DNA from 2 places in the Kitasatospora sp. NPDC059648 genome. Region 2 is predicted to be linked to the other one. Evidence: riboswitches for the same ligand, from Rfam matches in the RefSeq annotation. Region 2 holds a riboswitch; the other holds the start of a gene.
The links. Region 2 has a riboswitch for cyclic di-AMP ahead of ACFV1W_RS13920 (M23 family metallopeptidase). Riboswitches for the same ligand answer to the same signal wherever they lie in the genome.
Positions count from the first base shown of each region.

Region 1 (7,124 bases), on a different contig from region 2:
CCCCAGCAGCAGGGCGGCGATCTCCGCCCGGGTGTAGATGAGCGCCGGACCGTCCGGGAAGCGCGAGTTGCGCATCGCGACGTCGCCGCCCGGCAGGGCCGCGAACTCGACGCAGTTGCCCTGGGAGTTGCTGTGCCGGCTCTTCTGCCACACCACCCCCTGGAGGTCGGCGGCGGCCATCCCGTTGTAGGTGTGGTTCGAGCCGTGCGTGTCCTGCGAGTCGTGCATAGAGGTCTCCCGAAGAGCTCCGGAGTTGTCGTCCAGCGCGGCGCCCCCGGCACCCGCCGAACGAGAGGACCGGCCCCGTACCGGTCCGGGCGCAACGCCTCACTTGACGCGATGATAGCTGCAGTGCACGTGCATCAGCACGGGACGTTGCAGGTGCACGGCGCATTTTGCCGGTCGTTCCGAACTCTTCACGGACCCTTCTCCTGACGGTACGTAAACGGACATAGCCGTTGGAATCGTCGGCTCGTCCATAACCGGCCGTGAGCGGTCCCCCGCTAAATGTTGATCTTCGAATGCCGGGAGTCGCACCGCCGTGACCCTCCGTCAGGCCACCTTCCGACTGTGAGACATCTCACGCGCCCCGGACGCAACGCGCCGCCCCTCGGGACACGTCAGGGCAACTGCGCGGGCGGGAGCGGGCGTTGGGCGAGGAATGTCCGGATTGTAGGCAAACCGCCCGTACCGACGGGGCGGCGACACGGCCTCCGCACCACGACCACCCGAAACCCGTACGGCAGCCGACTGCAGGCCTGACGGGCTGATGACCTACGATCTCCGGCATGAGCACCGCAGCCATCCCGGGCGCGCCACTGCCCGTCCGCACTCCAGGCTCCCGTGCGCGGGGGCGCCACCGCCGCCCCGAGCGCCCCGAGATCCGCACCGGCTCGCCGGCCCTGGTGCTCGCCGTGCCCGCGACCGCGGGGCCCGAGTCCCGTTCGGTCGTCGAGGAGCTGCTGTCGATCGTCCGCAGCGAGCACGCCGGCGTCCAGGCCGCGGTCGGCTACCTCCCGGCCGACGGCGCCGAGGCCGGCGGTTCCGAGGACCGCACCGTGGCGGAGCTGCTGGCGGCGGCCGCCGAGGCCGGGCTGCCGACGCCCGTCGTGGTGCCGCTGGTGCCCGGTCCGCACGGCTTCCTGACCGGGCTTCACGCCCTCGCCGCGGAGTACGGCGCGACCGTCACCGACGCGCTGGGCCCGCACCCGCTGCTCGCCGAGGCCGTCCACGTGCGACTGTCCGAGGCCGGGCTGGCCCGGGCCGACCGGGCCCGGCTGTTCGCCATCGCGACCGCCGCCGACGGCGTCGTGCTGACCACCGTGGGCGGCGAGGACGCGGCCGCCGCGGCCGGCATCACCGGCGTGCTGCTGGCCGCCCGACTGGCCGTCCCGGTCGTCGCCGCCGCGCTCGACGTGCCCGGATCGGTCGCCGGCGCCGTCGACCACCTCAAGGAGACCGGCGCCCAGCGCCCGGCGCTGGCCCCGCTCGTCATCGGCCCGGAGGCGGACTCCGAGCTGCTCGCCACGGCCGCCGAGGAGACCGGCTGCCCGTCGGCGGCGCCGCTGGGCGCCTACCCGACCGTCGGCCAGCTGATCGCCTCCACCTACCTGGCCGCGCTGCCGACGCCGTCGGCGGAGGAGCTCGCCGAGGCGGAGGCGGAGGCCGCCGCCACCGCCGGGGCCGGGGAGGGCTCCCGACGCGCCCACGCGGCCACTGAGGGGCCCGTGGAGGGCTGACGGACCCGCGCGGCCACCCGTCGCCGCACCCGCACCACCGAAGGGCCCGGAACGACCGCGTTCCGGGCCCTTTTCGCTTGTTCGGATTGCCCCGCAGGCGAGTTAAGCGGCCATTGCCACGTAATGTCCGTTCTGGTGCATTTTGTCGATGAATAGCCGAGGCATCACCGGGCGCTCGAATCCTGGGCACCTTCCAGCCCGACGAGCGCGCCGCTCCACGCTCCAACGCCCCGTCACATCGCTCCTGAGGCGGAGCCAGTTTTGTGAATTCACCGCAGAATTGCCGGAGAACGATCATTTCTGATCATGAAATTCGAGCCGTTCGGCCTTTTTTCGTAAACCGTGATGCGCATCACAGGTATTTGCAGTTCGAACTTAAGTCTGCTTAACGTGCTCCCCGTTCGTGACCACACGGACCCAGTTCATCCGCGACGCCGAGTCCTGCCGTCGGATGTCCTGGCAGCGCGAAAACGCATCACGGCAGGAGCGGGGGAACCACAGGTAAGTCGCCCCGGACCGCTTTCCCGGAAAAGGTCCTGGGCTAGGGGTGAAGCCGCGCCACAGCGCGGCCGGGCAACTCCAGCCCGAATCCGACAGCTCACCTCGCAGGCGTGGGAGAGGACCGCGTCTTCATGCTGCCTTCCAACGGCAACCGCCTGTCCAGCCGCACTCGTCGCGTGATCGCCGCCCTCGGCGTGGCGGGCGTCGGCCTCACCGTCCCCTGCCTCACTACCGGCACCGCCGACGCCGCCTCCGTCGCCACCTGGGACAAGGTCGCCCAGTGCGAGAGCAGCGGCAACTGGAGCATCAACACCGGCAACGGCTTCTACGGCGGCCTGCAGTTCACCTCCAGCACCTGGGCCGCCTTCGGCGGCACCGCGTACGCGCCGCAGGCCAACCTCGCCACCAAGGACCAGCAGATCGCCGTCGCCGAGAAGGTCCTCGCCTCGCAGGGCCCCGGCGCCTGGCCGGTCTGCTCGGTCCAGGCCGGTCTGACCCAGGGCGGCGCCCCGGCCTCCGTCGACACCTCGACGGCCGCCAAGCCGGCCGCCAAGCCGACCCAGAGCCCGGCTCCGGTCGCGGCGCCCGCCAAGCCGGCCGCGCCCGCCCAGGACCAGGCCTCCGGTGACTCCGCCTCGGCCTCCGCCAAGTCCGCCACCAGCGGCTGGGCGAAGCAGCACCCGGCGCAGACCGGCGACTACACCGTCGTCAAGGGTGACTGGCTGTCCTCGATCGCCGAGAAGCACAACGTCCAGGGCGGCTGGCAGCACCTGTACGAGCTCAACCGCAGCACCCTCACCGAGGGCCCGGACACCATCTACCCGGGCCAGCAGCTGACCTTCGGTGACGGCACCTCGGCCCAGGCCGACCAGTCCTCCACCGCCAAGTCCGGCTCGGACTTCACCTGGTTCGACCGCTCGCAGAAGTCCGGCCAGGCTTCGAACGGCGCTGTGGCGGCCGCCAAGCCGATCGCCCAGACCAAGGCCCCGGCCGCCAAGCCCGCCTCGAAGCCGGCCGCCCAGACCCAGGCCCCGGCTGCCACCGGCAGCATGGCCGCCGCGGTCTCCTTCGCCGAGTCGAAGGTCGGCCAGGCCTACGTCTACGGCGGCACCGGCAACGGTGGCTGGGACTGCTCCGGCCTGACCCAGGCCGCGCTGCGCGCCGCGGGCATCAACATCCCGCGCGTCGCCGCCGACCAGGCCGCCGCCAGCACCCACGTGTCGCTGGACAGCCTCCAGCCGGGCGACCTGCTCTTCTGGTCGAACAACGGTCAGAACTCCGGCGTCTACCACGTCGCCATCTACGTCGGCGGCGGCCAGTACGTCGAGGCCGCCAACCCGAGCTCGGGCGTCCGCCTCCAGACCATCGCCAACTGGGCCCCGGACTTCGCCGGCCGGGTCTGAGCACCGCGAACACCGAACGGCTGACAGAGGACAGCTGACGGACGACGGATTCCATCACCTCTCATCCGTCAGCCCTCAGCCGTCACCGGACCGCCCCGGGGAAGAGCCCGCTCACTCCTCCCCGGGGCTTCGGCGCACCCGGACGACCGGGCCCGCGGCGCCCGGTGCCGCATGGTCGGACTCCGACGCAGCGGGCATGCTGCTGCTCCGCACCCGAGGAGGAGTCACCATGGCCCAGATCACCGTCACGCTCGACGCGAACCTCGCGATCGACGCGATGCTGCTCTCCGGTACCAAGAACCCCCAGGAGGCCGTCGAACTGGTACTGCGCGACTACCTGGCCCGCGGCCGCCGCACCGAGACCCGGACCGGCGACGCCGCCGACGGCCGACGGGTCTCCACCGACCGCCGGAACGTCCAGGAGGGCTGACCGGGCAACGAACGCCGACGAGCCCCGGAGAGCAACCGCCCTCCGGGGCCCGTCGGTTGACCCGGTCCGCCGACCGATCGGCTCAGCGCGCGCAGGCCCCCGTGGAGCCCCGCATCACCAGCTCCGGCTGGAACATGAACTCCCCGCGCTGGGCGGCGTTCCCACCGACCTCCTCCAGCAGCGCGTCCACCGCCGCCGTCGCCATCGCCTCGACCGGCTGGCGGATCGTGGTCAGCGGCGGCTCGGTGAAGGCGATCAGCGGCGAGTCGTCGAAGCCGACCACCGAGACGTCGTGCGGCACCGACAGCCCGCGCTGCCGCACCGCCCGGATCGCCCCGAGCGCCATCATGTCGCTCCCGCAGACGATCGCCGTGCAGCCCTTGTCGAGCAGCGCTCCGGCCGCCGCGTGCCCGCCCTCCACGCTGAACAGCGTGTGGTGGACGAGGCCTTCCGCCTCCTCCTGGCCGAGCCCGAGCACCTCGCGCATCGCCGCCGTGAAGCCCTCGATCTTGCGCAGCACCGGCACGTACCGCCGCTGCCCCACCGCCAGGCCGATCCGCTCGTGCCCGAGTTCGGCCAGGTGCTGGACGGCCATCCACATCGCGGACCGGTCGTCCGGCGAGATGAACGGCGCGTCGATCTTCTCGCTGAAGCCGTTGATCAGCACGAACGGCACCCCGCGCCCGGCCAGCCGGGCGTAGCGGTCGTGGTCGGCCGTGGAGTCGGCGTGCAGCCCGGAGACGAAGACGATGCCCGCCACGCCCCGGTCGACCAGCATCTCGACCAGTTCGTCCTCGGTGGACCCGCCCGGGGTCTGGGTGCACAGCACCGGCGTGAAGCCGTGCCGGCTGAGCACCTGCTCGATCACCTGCGCCAGCGCGGGGAAGATCGGGTTGCTCAACTCCGGCGTGATCAGCCCGATCAGCCCGGCACTGCGCTGGCGCAGCCGGGTCGGCCGCTCGTAGCCGAGCACGTCCAGCGCCGCCAGGACGGTCTGCCTGGTGGCGGCGGAGACGTTCGCCTTGCCGTTGAGCACGCGGGAGACGGTGGCTTCGCTGACCCCCGCCTGTGCCGCGATGTCTGAGAGTCGCGCCGTAGTCACGGTCCCAGAGCCTATTGCAACCACGTCAGACCGCCCACCAGCCGGTGGCGTCCGGAGCGAGCACCGTCTCGCCGCCGTCCAGCACGAGTTCGGTCGAGGCGAGCAGCAGTCGGCCCGGGGCGGCGATCCGCACCGGCTCGCCGGTGGTGTTCACCGTGCAGACGAAGGAGCCGCGCCGGAAGGCGAGGGTGCCCTCGGGGCCGTCCAGCCACTCGACCCCGGTGCCGGCGCCCAGGTCGGGGTGTGCCCGTCGGACGGCCAGCGCGCTGCGGTAGAGCTCCAGGGTGGAGGACGGGTCGCCGGTCTGCGCCTCGACGCTCAGTTCGGCCCACTCGGCCGGCTGCGGCAGCCAGGACGGCCCGCCCTCGACCGGTCCGAAGCCGTACGGGGCCTCGCTGCCGGACCACGGGATCGGGACGCGGCAGCCGTCGCGGTAGCCGTCCTGGCCGGCCTGGCGGAAGAAGGACGGGTCCTGGCGGACCTCGTCCGGCAGGTCGGTGACGTCCGGCAGGCCGAGCTCCTCGCCCTGGTACACGTACGCCGAGCCGGGCAGCGCGAGCATCAGCAGGGTGGCGGCGCGGGCGCGGCGCAGGCCGAGCGCGCGGTCGCCGGGGGTGCGGATCTGGGTGCCGAGGCCGGGCTCGTTGGCGAAGCGGGTGGCGTGCCGGGTGACGTCGTGGTTGGACAGCACCCAGGTGGTGGGGGCGTCGACCGGACGCATCGAGTCGAGCGAGACGTCGATCACCTCGCGCAGCGCGGCGGCATCCCAGTCGGTGCCCAGGTACTGGAAGTTGAAGGCCTGGTGCAGCTCGTCGGGGCGGACGTAGTTGGCGGTGCGCTGGACGGTCGGGGTCCAGGCCTCGGCGACGCCGATCCGCTGCCCCGGGTATTCGTCGAGGATCCGGCGCCAGCTGCGGTAGATCTCGTGCACGCCGTCCTGGTCGAAGAACGGCATGACGTCGTTGCCGAGCAGCTTGAGCTGGTCGGCGCCGCCGAGGTCGGGCAGGCCGGGGGCCTTGACCAGGCCGTGGGCGACGTCGATGCGGAAGCCGTCCACACCCATGTCCAGCCAGAACCGCAGGATCGAGCGGAACTCGTCGGCGACGGCGGGGTTCTCCCAGTTGAAGTCGGGCTGCTCCGGGGCGAACAGGTGCAGGTACCAGTCGCCGGGGGTGCCGTCCGGGTTCTCGGTGCGGGTCCAGGCCGGGCCGCCGAAGATGGACTCCCAGTCGTTGGGCGGCAGTTCGCCCTGCTCACCCTTGCCGGGGCGGAAGTGGTAGCGCTCGCGCAGCGGGGAGCCGGGGCCCTCCCGCAGGGCGCGCTGGAACCACTCGTGCTGATCCGAGGAGTGGTTGGGGACGAGGTCGACGATGATCCGCAGACCCAGCTGGTGGGCGTCGCGGATCAGCGCGTCGGCGTCCAGCAGGGTGCCGAACATCGGGTCCACGGCGCGGTAGTCGGCGACGTCGTACCCGGCGTCGGCCTGCGGCGAGGCGTAGAACGGGGAGAGCCAGACGGCGTCCACGCCGAGGTCGCGCAGGTACGGCAGGCGGCTGCGGATGCCGGGCAGGTCGCCCATGCCGTCCCCGTTGGAGTCGGCGAAGCTGCGCGGGTACACCTGGTAGATGACCGCGTCCCGCCACCAGCCTCTGGACGCGCCGCCAGTCACAGGAGCCGGGGGGGCCGCCTCGTGGGCGGTGTCGGCGGCAGGCCGGGAGGTGTCGGCCAGGTTCTGGGTCATGGACGGTATCCCTTGGGGACTAGAGGAGCGGGGAGCGCTGGGTCGTCGGGCAGCGCCGGAACGGCGGTGGGCCTCAGGACTTGGAGGCACCGGCGGTCAGGCCGGTGACCAGGTGGCGCTGCACCAGGTAGAAGAAGGCCGCGGAGGGGATCGCGATCAGCACCGCCGTGGCGGCCATCAGGTTCCACTGGGCGTCGTGCTCGCTGAC
Region 1 covers NZ_JBHWDU010000009.1:1,402-8,525, forward strand. Annotated here, with positions in the region: gene ACFV1W_RS08185 (DUF397 domain-containing protein) at 1-228, opposite strand, end outside; gene ACFV1W_RS08190 (hypothetical protein) at 789-1,739, shown strand; cyclic di-AMP (ydaO/yuaA leader) riboswitch at 2,201-2,364, shown strand; gene ACFV1W_RS08195 (transglycosylase family protein) at 2,372-3,643, shown strand; gene ACFV1W_RS08200 (hypothetical protein) at 3,873-4,073, shown strand; gene ACFV1W_RS08205 (LacI family DNA-binding transcriptional regulator) at 4,156-5,175, opposite strand; gene ACFV1W_RS08210 (glycoside hydrolase family 13 protein) at 5,201-6,916, opposite strand; gene ACFV1W_RS08215 (sugar ABC transporter permease) at 6,990-7,124, opposite strand, start outside.
Region 1: another riboswitch for cyclic di-AMP. It lies ahead of ACFV1W_RS08195 (transglycosylase family protein); the one in region 2 lies ahead of ACFV1W_RS13920 (M23 family metallopeptidase).

Region 2 (7,124 bases):
CGCGTTCCCGTGGTGGGGGCGCGGCGCTAGAGTCGGCGCGGCCCCACGGACGACGGGGCGCAGCGGCGCGGACACAGGGGGTGGGCGATGGCGGTGGCACGGCGACGGGTCGGCACGTCGGCACTGCGGACGGCGCAGTGGGCGGCGGCCGGAGTGCTGGGCGGTACGGGACTGCTCGGCCTGCTGCTGTTCGCCCTCGGCCGGGCGCAGGCCTGGCAAGCGCTCGGCGGCGGTCTGGTGGTGGCCGGGGCCTCGACGGTGCTCGGCGGCGCGCTGGGCTTCCTGTTCGGAGTGCCCCGGGTGAAGAGCGGTTCCGGTGAGCCGCAGGGTTCGTACGCGCCGAACACCAATCTGGAACAGGTCTCCGACTGGCTGACCAAGGTGCTGCTGGGCGTCGGGCTGACCCAGCTCGGCTCGCTCGGCGAGCGGCTGCACCAGCTCGGCACGGCGCTGGCGCCGGTACTCGGCGGAGGGAACGCCGCGGTGCCGTTCGCGGCCGCGCTGGTGCTGTACTTCCTGGTCCTCGGTTTCCTGGCCGGCTGGCTGGTGACCAGGCTGGCGCTGCCGAGGGTGCTGACCGAGACCGACGAGGCGCTGGACCTCTTCCTGGCCGGGCAGGACCGCGACCGGCGGGGCGACAAGGTGGGCGCCGACGACCTCCGGGTGCGGGCGATGCAGCAGCTCGGACTGCTCGGCGGCAGTGCCGGACAACCCGCCGCGCTGGCCGCGCAGTTGCCGCCCGCCTCGGGTACGCCGGCCGGGCCGGCCGGGGTGGTGGCGGAGGTCCGCTCCACCGCGAGGCGCTCGGCGCTGACCGCCGACCAGGTGCGGGACCTCTTCGCGGACGGCACCGAGGGCCGCCGGATCCAGGCGCTCGCGCTGATGCAGGGCGACCCGGCGCTGGCCGACCTGTCGAGCGTGCTGGACGCGATCGAGCACCCGCGCTCGGGCTTCGAGCAGTACCACGCGCTGCTGGCCGCCCGGGGCCTGCTCTCCCGGCTGCCCGGTGCCGGGGCGCAGCGGCTGCGGGACGCGGTGGCGGCGCAACTGGTCGACCCGCGGGGCATTCCCTACGGGTCGGACCGCAGCTGGCTGGCGGAGAAGATCCTCTCCCGGCTGCCGGTGACGGCCTCCCTCCCGGTGCAGCCGACCGCCTCCGTCCCGGTGCGGCCGACGGCCGCTGCGCCGGGTGACGGCGCCGCGAGCTCCGCCCAGGTCCCGGGGCAGCCGAACTCCTAGACGGTGAAGACCAGTTCCGGCTGCGCCCAGGGGGTCCTGGGCTGCGGCGGGCGGGTGCCGGTGCGCCGGGCGCCGACCTGGAGGTAGAAGCCCTCGGCGGGCGGGTGGGAGACGACCTTGACCGCCTCGATCCCGGCGGCCCGCGCGCGGTCGAGCATGTCGGCGATCAACGCCCGTCCGATGCCCCGCCCTTGGGCCTCGTCGGCGACGAACATCAGATCCAGTTCGGCCGGTTCGTGGATGAGCGCGTAGAAGCCGAGCAGCCGGTCGTCGGCGCGGTCCACGGCCATCCGGACTTCGTGGCGTTCGATGTAGTCGGGCTCCACGGTGTAGCCGTCGATCATCGCGAAGTACGCGCCGCGGTAGGCGCTGGAGGCCTGGATGAGTGCGGTGAGCCGGTCTGCGTCGGCCGGCCGGGCGGGCCGGATCGTGGTCTCGCTCATACGGTAAGTATAGGAGTGAAATGGCCTTGCAACCATTACAGCAGGCGGGCCGGCCGCGGCCGCCGGCGGTCGGCGGTCGGCGGACCGCAGGACCATGACCCTTCGGGTGCGGCCGTCCCCGCGCGGCACCCGGCGGACCTCACTGGCTATCCGGCGCTCGCCCAGCGCGTACCGCAGCCGGTCGAGGTGCCCGCAGCGACGGCCGCGGCCGTCGTGCAGCGGCTGGACCCGCACCTCCCCGTCCGCGGCCGTCACCCGGACCAGTTCGGTCAGGGCGGCCAACTGGCACTCCGGGCCGAACAGTTCGGGGTAGGCGAAGAGCAGGTAGCCACTCAGGGTGAGGGCGAAGGCGCCGTCCGCGAAGGGCAGCCGGGGCAGCGCGGCGGCCACGTACCGGTGCGGGTGGGCGGCGGAGTCCTCGGCGAACAGCCAGCGGGCGCGGTCCCAGCTGCGCAGATAGCGCTCCGGACGGTACGGGCGGCACGAGGGCGGCGAGGGGTACAGCTCGGGGCGGGCGGCCATCGCGGCGGCCATCGACGCCCGGGCGGCCAGCGCCCGGGCCGCGACCTCGGGCAGCGGCAGCGCGTACGCCGGGTCGGCGGCGATCACCCGGCAGCCCAGTGCCCGGGCCTCGGCGGCCAGACCCGCCGCGCCGCCCGGACAGTCCAGCAGCGGGCCGGGCAGGGCGGCGAGCCGGGCGCGGGTGAGCCCGAACAGGGCGCAGTACTCGTCCAACGGGCGGGAGGTGACCAGGACGTCCGCCTCAGGGGCGGGTTCCTGGGCGGGCTCCTGGGCCGCGGCGGTGATCACCCGGCCATCCGAACACGGGACCGCCCCGCCCGCATCCGAGGTGCGTCCGGGGTGCGGGCGGGGCGGAGCGGGCCGGGGCGGAGCGGGCGGAGCAGGGAGAGAGGGGGGCTCAGCGACCGAGCAGCCCCCGGGCGGCGGCCCGGTTGACGCCGGTCAGGCCGCGCACCAGCTGCGCGGTGAGGAAGATCAGCAGCAGCCCGGTCACCGAGAACGCGGCGATCTGCCCGGCGCCCTGGACGTAGTACGCGTGCCGGACGTGGTGGCTGTCGGTGTAGTCGAACAGCTGGTAGCCGGGCCAGGAGGTGTAGTGCGGGAAGACCCACTGGTAGAGCGGGTAGAGCGCCATCGCCCAGCCGAGCACCAGGAACGTCAGGGTCAGGCAGAAGCTGAACACCGCCCAGGGGAACATCACCAGCTGGTACAGCGCGGCCTTCCAGCCCGCCCCGTCGGCCAGCCGCGCGGTGATCGCGCCCCAGTTGCCCGGGCGCACCTGGCGCACCGGCGCCGGGCCCGGAACGTCCAGGCCGAGCATCCCCCGCACCCGGGCCCGCTCCGCCCGGCCGAGGCCCCGGGCGGCGCTGGTCAGGCCGGCCAGCACCGGCAGGCCGAGGACGGTGACGAAGGTGCCCACCCCGACGGAGAACAGGGTGATCGCCACCGTGAAGCCGACGATCGCCACCGGCAGACCGGTGAGCGCGTAGCCGACCTCGCGGTAGTACTGCCGGGAGAACGGCGCCCGCCAGAAGCCCGGCGGCTGCTCGGTGCGGCGGGCCCGGGCCGGGCGGGTCCCGTCGCCGTAACCGTCCGGGCCGTCCCACTCCTGCCCCAGCGTGCTGTTGCTCATCTCCCGGCCCCCGGCCCCTCGTTGTCTTGTCGCGGTGTCTTCCGTGCTGACGGAGTTCAGTCTGGCCGGAACGCGGCCCGGACGGCATCCGGGGGACCGGCGGATCAGGGGTGGGGTTAACCCCCCTGCGGTGTCGGACCGGTCCACTCGTCGGCGAGCAGCGAGTACTGGTACGAGTCGGACCAGACGCCGCCCTTGTACAGGTCGTGCCGCGCCCGCCCCTCCAGCTGGAACCCGAGCTTGGCGAGCACCTTGACCGAGGCCGTGTTGTCCACGTCGACCCGGGCGACCAGCCGGTGCAGGCCGAGCGGGCCGAAGGAGAGCCCGCAGAGCAGCCCGGCGATCTCGCCCGCGTAGCCGCGGCCCCACACCGGGCGGCTGAGCACGTAACCGAGGTGGGCGGAGCGGTACCTGCCGAGGGTGAGGGCGGCGTGCGCGACGGGCGGCGCGTCCTCCGGGTCCTCGGCGTCCTCGCGCCGGACGACGGCGAGCCGGTAGGTGTCCCGCTCCTCGGCCATCGCCTCCTCCAGGTAGAGCTCGATCTGGTCGGCGCAGGTCTCCCGGTCGCGCGGCTCGAAGGGGAGGTAGCGGGTGACCTCCGGGTCGCTGTACAGCGCGTGCAGCGCGTCCACCTCCGCCGGGGTGTGGTGGTACTCGCGGAGGGCGAGCCGTGGGCCGGTGAGGCGTACGGGGACCATGGCTGCCGACCCTACCTCCGTCCGGCGGCTACCGTTCGGCATATGAACGACGAAGACCTGCGGCTCGCCCCGCGCACCAGGGCCGCCGACCTGCTCGCCTGGGCGGCGGCGGCCGGGCAGGACCGCGCGCCGGTGGCCGAAGCGCCGCTGCGCACGGTGCTGGCGCTGCTGGAGCTGGGCGAGGGCAGGATGCACGACGGCTGGCCCGAACTGACCTCCGGCGCGGTGGAGCACCTGCTGTACGAGCGGCTCCACCTCTACGTCCAACCCGCGCCGGAGGACGACCCGCTCGCGTACGGCGTCGCCGTACGGCTGCTGGTCGACCACCAGCGGGCGGCGAAGCGGCTCAACGCCAAGCGCCAGGAGCGGCTGCACGCCGAGGCCGAGTGGCAGGGCGAGGTCGCAGCCGGGCTGCTGCGCCGCGCCGACCTGGTGACCTGGCCGCGGCTGTACGCGGTGCTGCTGCACGCGCACGGGGTGGACGTGACGGACCTCGCGGCCGTCCGGGAGTGGCTGACCGGCTTCGCCGGCCTCGACGAGGAACGGCGGCTGGCCGGGTACGAGGCGCTGGTGCCGACCGGTTGGCTGGACGAGCCCGACGAGCAGGGCTGGGGCCCGGGCCGGGTGCTGTCGGTCGGCATGGCCACCGACGGGGCGCGGCGGCTGCTGGAGCAGGGGCTGATGCGGCGCAGCTACCGCAACCTGGCCGAGCTGACCGCGCTGGGCCGGCCGATGCCGGACGAACTCGCCGGGGATTTCGAGGAGTTCGAGGCAGCCGCGGCCGAGGTGGCGCTCGACCTGCTCGGCGAGTGGACGGTGCCCGGGCTGCCGCGGCTGCTGGTGGAGGAGTTCCCGGAGCTCGCGCCGGAGCCGGGGGCGGAGGAGATCGACGCGTACCTGGCGCAGTTGCCGCCGGAGTGAGACGGCGGGGGAGCCCCGGGCGAGCGGCCCGGGGCTCCTCCCCTTCCGGGTTCGTTACGGGTTGAGGCCGTGCTGCTGGAGCCAGGTCTCCGGGTCGACCGGGGCGCCGCCGCCCGGGCGGACCTCCAGGTGCAGGTGCGGGCCGGTGACGTTGCCGGTCGCGCCGACCTTGCCGATCTGCTGGCCCGAGGCGACCTGCCCGGAGCCCGTGATGATCGAGGACAGGTGGCAGTACCAGATCTCGGTGCCGTCGGGCAGGGTCTCGACGATCCGGTAGCCGTACGCGCCGGACCAGCCGGCCGAGGTGATGGTGCCCTGGCCGACCGCGTGGACCGCGGTGCCGGTGTCGGCGGCGAAGTCCAGGCCGGTGTGCAGGTGGGCCCAGTAGCGGGCGCTCTGGCCGTAGTGGGCGGAGAGGTTGTACTCCTTCACCGGCAGGGTGAGGGCGGCGGCCTTGGTCCGCTCGGCCTCCTCGGCGGCGCGCTTGGCCTCGGCCTCCTTGGCGGCGGCCTTGGCCTCGGCCTCCTGGGCGGCCTGCACCCGGGCGCTCTCCTCTGCGGCGGTGCGCTGGCTGTCGGCCTGCTGCTGGATCCGGGCGGCGAGCGCGAGTCCGGGGTCGGCGGCCAGGGCGACCGGGGCCTCGTCCGGCGCCTCGACGGCGGGCGCGGCGGCCGGGGTCGCGGAGGCGAAGCCGGTGGCGCCCAGGGTGGCGGCGACGGCGGTGACGCCGAGCAGCGGGGAGGCCCCGCGGGTCTGACGCGGCATCCGGTGGCGGTTGGGCTCGGCCTCCGGGGCGAAGGGGGCGCCGTGGTTCGCGGGACCGGCGGAGCCGGAGTCGCGGGGCTCGGAGCCGTTCGGGCCGGGGTGGTCGAGGAGCTGGGTACCGGCTGCGGGGCCGGCCGGGTGTGCCGGGGTGTGCGTCGACGCCACGGAGGGCGCTCCTTTCCTTCCTTCGCGCCTACCGGGTTAGCTGACGGGTTCGGAGCAGGAAGGTCTCCTACGGCCGGGCCGGGGCCCCGCCGATTCACCCCAGGGAACGTGGTTCCCCGGCTCCCTGGCCTGCCCGGAGGCCGGCCGGCGGGATTAGGCGACGGCGCACGGTGCCGTCTGGGTACGGCGTTGACGACCGCGCTGCGTTATCAAACGTTAATCCTAGGAGGCTCTGATTCCAAGCCGTCCGTCCGCGACTGCGGGGGAACGGGTGATCGGACGTCAACGAACGACCCCTCAGCCGCCCGGCTCATCTGAGTACTCCTACTCATGTGCACCCCGGCCGCCCCGACGCATCCTGGCGCCATGAACGCACCGATGCAGTCACGCACCACCGCCGCGTACTACGTCCAGGCCGTCCTCTCCTTCGCCATCTCCGGCACGGCCCTCGCGGCCGGGATCGCCTACCTTCCCGTCGGCGGCTGGACCCGGGCCTTCCTCGGGATCGGCCTCCTCTACACCGTCACCTCCGCGTTCACGCTGGCCAAGGTGATCCGGGACCGGCAGGAGTCCTCGGACACCGTCGCCCGGGTCGACCAGGCCCGACTGGAGAAGCTGCTGAGCGAGCACGACCCGTTCAAGGTCGAGGGGGTCTGAGCGGGGCCCGTGCGGAGCCGGGCGCTTGACGGCTAAAGCTATTAGCCATAGCTTTACGGCTATTGGCAGCAGCGAGCGAGCCCGTGGAGGCCCACCATGAACGGCACCATCACCCCGAGCACCCAGTACCTCGACGTCCCCGGCGGCCGCCTCGCCTACGACGACACCCGGCAGGGCGACGGCACCCCCGTCGTCCTGCTCCCCGGGATGCTCGACTCCCGCCGCGCCTACCGGCACCTCCACCCGCTGCTCACCGCGGCCGGGCACCGGGTCATCACCATGGACCTGCGCGGCTTCGGCGAGTCCTCGATCGTCTGGGACGACTACAGCCCCTCCGCCGTCGCCACCGACGTCCTCGCCCTGCTCGACCACCTCGGCATCGAGCGGGCCGTCCTGGTCGGGCAGTCCTACACCGGGGCGACGGTCGTCAAGCTCGCGGGGGACGCGCCCCAGCGGGTCGCCGGGATCGCGCTCATCGACGCCTTCGTCGAGCACCGGGCGAACGCGCTCATGAAGGGCGTCATGGCCGTCGTGGGCGCCGCGATGGTCCGGTGGCCCGCCGTCTGGGGCTACTACCTCCGC
Region 2 covers NZ_JBHWDU010000018.1:21,284-28,407, forward strand. Annotated here, with positions in the region: gene ACFV1W_RS13895 (hypothetical protein) at 88-1,239, shown strand; gene ACFV1W_RS13900 (GNAT family N-acetyltransferase) at 1,236-2,492, opposite strand; gene ACFV1W_RS13905 (sensor domain-containing protein) at 2,602-3,336, opposite strand; gene ACFV1W_RS13910 (GNAT family N-acetyltransferase) at 3,453-4,034, opposite strand; gene ACFV1W_RS13915 (hypothetical protein) at 4,077-4,955, shown strand; gene ACFV1W_RS13920 (M23 family metallopeptidase) at 5,010-5,885, opposite strand; cyclic di-AMP (ydaO/yuaA leader) riboswitch at 5,897-6,055, opposite strand; gene ACFV1W_RS13925 (YiaA/YiaB family inner membrane protein) at 6,252-6,542, shown strand; gene ACFV1W_RS13930 (alpha/beta fold hydrolase) at 6,639-7,124, shown strand, end outside.